One region of the Staphylococcus debuckii genome, then DNA from elsewhere that is predicted to be linked to it. Evidence: riboswitches for the same ligand, from Rfam matches in the RefSeq annotation. Region 1 holds a riboswitch; the other holds the start of a gene.

Region 1 (3,635 bases):
CGGCAAAGATGGCAAATCTATCACAATTACTGGTCAATCTGTAGATCCGAACGGCAATACTGTTGTGACATTCAGTGATGGCAACTCAATTACTGTATCTAAAGGTCAAGATGGCAGATCTGTTTCTGTTAAAGACTCACACCAAGATGCAGACGGCAACACAGTTGTAGAATTTACTGATGGAAATACAATCACTGTCTTGAAAGGTAAAGATGGAAAAGACGGCAAAGATGGCAAGTCTATCACAATCACTGGCCAATCTGTAGACCCGAACGGCAATACAATTGTGACATTCAGCGATGGCAGAGAAATCACTATTCCAAAAGGCAAAGACGGCGTATCTGTTACTGTTAAAGATTCACATCAAGATAAAGATGGTAATACTGTCGTAGAATTTAGCGATGGCAATACAATTACAGTCATGAAAGGTAAAGACGGACGTGACGGTATTAATGGTAGAGACGGTAGAGATGGTAGAGACGGACGCGATGGACGTGATGGCAGAGATGCTCAACCAACAGCACCTGTTTATATCGTGAATAATTACATTGATCAATATAATACAAACATTATTGTATTTAGCGATGGTCAACGTATCGAAATTCCATGCGATGAAAATGGTAATGCAGTTGTGATTATTGGATATAACCACGATGTGAAAGGTAACGTAGTATTGCAATGTGCAAATAAAACTAAAATTATCGTACCTTGTCATAAACCTGAAACACCAAAAGTTACGATTCCAATGATTCCATTAGTGCCAGCAACACCTGTTGTACCGAATCAACCAGTGACACCGACACCAAGTGGACCAAATCATCCAGGTAAATCACCGAACGATGGTGGACAAACTAACACGCCGCTTGTACCAAATCAAAATACAACACCAAGTAATTCTCGACCAACTCCACCAGTAACAGGCACTCACACACCTGTTGTAAACCATGACGGTGGTCATAAAGTTGGAAACCCAGAACCAAATCATCAACCAGAAGTAAAAACAACTACGAAAGTTTCAACACCAAATAAAGTAGCTACTCAACCAAGCAAAGCGAAACCAGAACAAAATCAACCAAAAGCAAAAGTATTACCAAATACAGGCGCTAACGATACAGCACCAATGCTTTATGGTACTATCTTTGCTGGCTTAGGAACTGCAATGATGTTCGGCATGAAACGTCGTAAAAATCAAAAATAAATAAAGTTTTCTTCAAATTAAGAGCCAGGCCACCGTGCCTGGTTCTTTTTTAATTTTGAAAAGAGAAAAAGAAAACGAGTAAATGAACTGATTTTGAATAGCTTTACTATTGAGTTGAAAAGTTGCAAACGCTTACTAGCTCTAGTGTTTAGAATTAAGTTGAAATTAACAATTTTCTAAAAATTAATGTTGACTTTTTCACTCAGTAATGTAATATATGAAATATAAATGAACTGAATACATAACTCTTATCCAGAGAGGTGGAGGGACAGGCCCTATGAAACCTCGGCAGCAGGATCGAAATCGTAACTATTCGATTACTGTGCCAATTCCTACAGCAAATGCTGTAAAGATGAGACGAGCCAAATTATTCCGAGGACTTGTTTCATTGTCCCCGGAATTTTTATTTTTCAAAATAAAAGTCAAAATAGAGGCAAAATTCATTCATTTCAAACTATCAGAGGGGGACTAACCTATGATTGAGTTCAAGGATGTGAGTAAAACATTCCATAAGCGCTCAACAGAAATTCAAGCTTTAAAGGATGTCAGCTTTACTGTTGAACGACAAGAAATCTATGGTGTTATTGGCTACAGCGGTGCAGGTAAGAGTACTTTAATCCGTTTGGTAAATAAGCTTGAGAATGTAACATCTGGTGAAGTCGTTGTCGATGGACATCAAATAAATCAATACAGCAAGAAAGAATTGCGTAAAGTTAAGAAGAATATTGGTATGATATTCCAGCATTTCAACTTGCTGAATTCTAAAACGGTATTTAATAATGTGGCAATGCCGCTGATTTTGGAAGGCAAGAGTAAAAAATACATAAAAGAGAAAGTAGATGAAATGTTAGAGTTCGTCGGACTTGGAGATAAAGGCTCACAATATCCGAATGAACTTTCTGGTGGTCAAAAACAAAGAGTAGCCATCGCCAGAGCACTTGTCACAGATCCTCAAATTTTATTGTGTGATGAAGCTACAAGTGCACTCGATCCAGCTACTACGGACTCTATCTTGCGACTCTTAAAGCGAGTGAATGAAACATTTGAAGTAACGATTTTATTGATTACTCACGAGATGAGTGTCATTCAAAAGATTTGCGATAAAGTTGCCGTTATGGAACAAGGGCGCGTCATTGAAAAAGGCACTGTCTTAGATGTCTTCAGTCACCCGAAAACCGAAACGGCGAAGAACTTCGTTTCTACAGTTATCAGCACAGACATCAGTGAGAAGATGATTCATCAATTACCGACAGATGCCAATTATCAAGATGTGAAAGTTTATATGGAAGGTGCTCAATTAGGCTTATCTGTGATCCAAACATTGATTAAAGACTTTAATTTAGGAGTGAACGTCATTTATGCTTCGATGTCGGATATTCAAGATACTTCAGTCGGTTATTTGACATTACGTATTAAAGGCACTGACGAAGAGAAACAACGCGCATATGATTACTTGAAACAACATCACATCGAATATGAGGAGGTTGGATAATATGCTTGGTTCATCTTTAGACTCGTCGCAATTATGGGAAGCACTCTATCAAACGTTATTGATGGTTTCAATTTCACTAGTGATTGGTGCATTAATTGGGATTCCTTTAGGCATCTTACTAGTAGTGACGAAGAAAAATGGTATTTGGGAAAATGTAGCAATCTATCATATCTTAAATCCGATTATTAACATTTTTCGTTCGATTCCATTCATTATTTTGTTAATTGCGATTGTACCGTTTACTAAATTAATCGTAGGGACATCCATCGGTACAGCAGCGGCGATTGTACCTTTAACGGTATACGTAGCACCTTACATTGCGCGTCTCGTTGAAAATTCATTATTGGAAGTAGACGCAGGGGTTATCGAAGCAGCGAATGCAATGGGCGCCTCACCGTTCCAAATTATTCGCTACTTCTTAATGCCAGAAGCTTTAGGATCATTAATCTTAGCGATTACTACTGCAATCATCGGTTTGATTGGTTCAACAGCTATGGCCGGTGCAGTAGGTGGCGGCGGTATTGGTGACTTGGCCTTAGCTTATGGTTACCAACGTTTTGATACTATCGTCATTGTTATTACAGTAGTTATTTTAGTCATTATGGTTCAGCTGATTCAATCTCTCGGGAATGTTTTGGCTAAGAAGATTCGCAGAAATTAATCACACAAAGGGGTTTTTTAGGATATGAAAAAGTTATTAGTATTATTAATGGCATTAGTCGTAGTACTTGCGGCTTGCGGCGGCAATAAGAAAGATGATAAGACCGTCACAGTAGGGGTCGCATCAGATGATACAAAGGTATGGGATAAAGTGAAAGAACTGGCGAAGAAAGATGGAATCAACGTTGAAATCAAGAAATTCTCTGATTACAACGTACCGAACAAGGCGCTAAACGATGGGGATATCGACATGAACGCATTCCAACATTTCGCATTCTTGCATGA
Region 2 (3,635 bases), 890 kb from region 1:
TCGCAGCAGTTGTCTTTCTGCATCTTCTTTTACCGGCATTAAATTAACAATCAAGAGATTTAAACCATCGTTGATTCTTTGTTTTGCAAACTCGATGTGCTCCTCTTGTAGTATAGGCAGTATAGGAATTTTATTCGTAAATAACATGTTAAATCGCGTCTAATCCTTTTTCCAAGTCATTAATGATATCATCAATATGTTCAAGACCTACAGAAATACGAATCGTTTCAGGAGTAATACCCGCAGTCAATTGTTCTTCTGGAGTTAATTGAGCATGTGTCGTAGAAGCCGGATGAATCACTAATGATTTAGCATCGCCTACATTCGCAAGCAATGAGAATAATTCTAACGACTCGATAAATTTAATGCCTGCCTCATAACCGCCTTTAACACCGAAAGTGAAAATAGAACATGCACCTTTAGGAAGATATTTTTCTTTCAAATCATAGTACTCACTAGAAGGAAGACCCGCATATTTCACCCATTCTACTTTGTCGTGATTATCTAAGAACTTAGCAACCTTTTCAGCATTCTCAACATGACGTTCCATTCTTAAAGATAATGTTTCTAATCCTTGAAGGAGTAAGAAAGCATTTAAAGGAGACAGACAAGCACCTGTGTCACGTAATAACGTCGTTCTGATTTTGAACGCTAAAGCAGCTTCTCCAAAGGCATCCGCAAATACTAAATCATGATAAGATGCATCAGGTTCAGTCAAACCAGGGAACTTGTCATTTTGTTTCCAATCGAAGTTGCCGCCATCTACTACGACGCCTCCCATAGAAGTCCCATGTCCGCCAATAAATTTAGTCGCCGAATGTACCACGATATTCGCGCCATGTTCTAATGGTCTGAATAAATATGGAGAAGCAAAAGTGTTATCCACGATTAATGGAATTCCCGCTTCATGCGCAATTTCTGCTAATTTCTCTACATCTTCTACATTACCTTCAGGATTGCCGATTGTTTCAATATAAATCGCTTTAGTATTATCTTTAATAGCATTTTTAACTTCATCAAAGTTCTTGCTGTCGACAATAGAAACATCAATACCATACTTAGGCAAAGTATGACTGAATAAAGTATAAGTACCACCATATAAAGTAGAGCTTGCTACAATGTGATCTCCTGCTTCAGCTACTGTTTGTACAGCATACGTAATAGCCGCCATACCAGAACCCACTGCTACCCCTGCAACACCGCCTTCCAATTCCGCAACACGTGTTTCAAAGACAGCCACGGTCGGATTCGTCAAGCGAGAATAAATATTGCCTAATGCGTTTAAACCGAATAAATCTGCCGCATGTTGTGTATCATCGAATGTGAAAGATGTCGTTTGATAAATGGGTACTGCTCTCGAATTCGAAGTAGGATCTACCTCCTGTCCTGCGTGTAATTGCAATGTTTCAAATTTAAAATCGTTTGTCATGTTCTATTTCCCCCTTATTTAACATAAAAAATAAGCCTACCTGAAAAGATAGACTCAAAACTTCTTATCTTTCAGGTCTTCACCTGCTGGAATTAGCACCTAACTTAAATAGGTTGCCTGGTATCGTCGGGCCAGTCCCTCCACCATTCTGGATAAGTTTTATATAATTTAATCAGAGTATAAAACTATTCTTTCTCCTTGTCAACAGACTATTCTCATTTTTCAGAAATTAATTTAGACTTTGCTTGCTGAAAAACACTGTCCCAGTACTCTCTTTAAAAATAAAAACCCGATTGCCTAGCTTTCAGACAATCAGGTTTCCTTTTCCATATGCTATTGTTTAGAACGAATAACACGCAGTACTTTCAACATATTCTGCCATAAGGAACTATGTCTAGAATATACTAAGTATCTTGGTTCCCAGTGAGGTTTAAACTTTTCTTTATATTGTCTCAATCCGCGGAAGCGATATAAATTGTTGAAGTTTTCGAATATGCGTCCTGCGATACGTTCATTCAAGTAAGAGAACTCCGTCTGTCCAACATTAGATAATGTCGCCATTCCCATGTTGAACGCTTTATAATCATGTTCTTGGCCCCATAACAACATATGAAGGTATAAACCATCCATCAATGGTAAATCAACATCAGGGAGCCAACGGATAAGGTCTACAGAGAATGAATCATTATAATGCGTCGGCATTAAAGTACTGAACGCAATAATTCTACCGTCTTTTTCTTTTAAGATACCGACCGGGGCTTTAGAGACATAGTTGTCTGTAAATTGGCCGACTGAAAAATGCATTTCATTTTTTCCATCCAGCCATGCATCACTGACCTGTTTCAATTGTTTCATCAATTCCGGTGAAAATGGTGGTTCTATAATTTCAAATTGGATCTCTTGATCAGCAATTTTATTCAATGTTGCTCTGAAGCCTCTGCGTTTCTTACCTGAAGTCGTAAAGGTCGTTAAATCAATTACCGCTTCTTCCCCTAATTTAAAGAACTGATTACCGAAATCATGATACAACGGCATATAACGATCGCTCGCTTGATAGAAAATCACTTCATAGCCCATCTTCACTGCATAATCATAAATTGTCTCTAATAAATGGTGGAAACGTGCCGGGTTACCGATAGGATCTCCAAGTACAACTAAAGCATTGGATTTGTAGCGGTACATCACAAATGCTTCTTCAGATTCATCCATAAATACTTCTTTATCGCCACTATAGATAAGGTGGCTTAAATAGTTGCCGCCGTATTGCTGGATAATCTCTGTACAACGTTCGAAATCCGGTTTCGGGCGCTCTTTAGAATATGCTTGTTCAAATAACCAGACAATAAATGCCACAAGGATGAAAATGACGAGTGTCGTCAACCATAAATAATAACGTAGGAGCGAATTATCTAATTCCATCTTGTATGCATCTAACGCATTCAACACTAATTTAATAATATAATGATTTAAAATCAGCATACCTGCACTGACAAAAAACATAGCGACAATATGACGCAGTCGAAGTGGTCGTTTCAAAATCGTTGTTTTGTTGAATGAATAAACCAACAATGCGAATAGAACTACTAGCCAAAACATCAGCAATACCGATGTATTCATATACAAGGTAATCGCAAAAATGATAATAATCGCAAATAAAGCAAATAAAATGGCACGTCTGCTTTGTTTAAAAATTCCTCGTACATTCAACATTAAAATCAAACAAGCACTCGTATGAATCGTCACAATAATATAATAAAACATGTGATTAGGATCGTATAATCCATCATAAATAATCGATACATTGTTTAATAAGAACATCAAGCTAGTAAAAGCGACTAAAATTCCTAAAGATAACGAAGGAATCTTAGAAACGACAGCCTTTTGATAAGAAAATAAGAAACTAGTGACTTCTTTTGCCGGTGTATAATATCTGGATTGTTCAATATAACGTCTTGCAGAAGTACCGAATTCAAAGATAGATAATATCATTGAAATGAGCAGCGGTATAAAGTAATAAGCAAAACGATACATTAAGAGACCTAGCAATATTTTTTCTTCTGGCAAGCCTAAGTATTTCAAACCTACTAAAATCACGACATCAAAGGCTCCGAAGCCACCAGGGATGAAACTGATCAAACCTGCTATGGCAGCGATAATAAAGATACCGATTACCGAAGTATATGGCACATCTAAATGAACGACACGC

The links. Region 1 has a riboswitch for S-adenosylmethionine ahead of CNQ82_RS02550 (methionine ABC transporter ATP-binding protein). Riboswitches for the same ligand answer to the same signal wherever they lie in the genome.
Region 2: another riboswitch for S-adenosylmethionine. It lies ahead of CNQ82_RS06855 (O-acetylhomoserine aminocarboxypropyltransferase/cysteine synthase family protein); the one in region 1 lies ahead of CNQ82_RS02550 (methionine ABC transporter ATP-binding protein).

What each region holds. Positions count from the first base shown of each region.
Region 1 is NZ_CP033460.1:572,618-576,252, forward strand. It holds gene CNQ82_RS02545 (YSIRK-type signal peptide-containing protein) at 1-1,198, shown strand, start outside; SAM riboswitch class I at 1,444-1,557, shown strand; gene CNQ82_RS02550 (methionine ABC transporter ATP-binding protein) at 1,674-2,690, shown strand; gene CNQ82_RS02555 (methionine ABC transporter permease) at 2,692-3,351, shown strand; gene gmpC (dipeptide ABC transporter glycylmethionine-binding lipoprotein) at 3,376-3,635, shown strand, end outside.
Region 2 is NZ_CP033460.1:1,465,784-1,469,418, reverse strand. It holds gene CNQ82_RS06860 (homoserine O-acetyltransferase/O-succinyltransferase family protein) at 1-147, opposite strand, end outside; gene CNQ82_RS06855 (O-acetylhomoserine aminocarboxypropyltransferase/cysteine synthase family protein) at 149-1,429, opposite strand; SAM riboswitch class I at 1,491-1,588, opposite strand; gene mprF (bifunctional lysylphosphatidylglycerol flippase/synthetase MprF) at 1,763-3,635, opposite strand, start outside.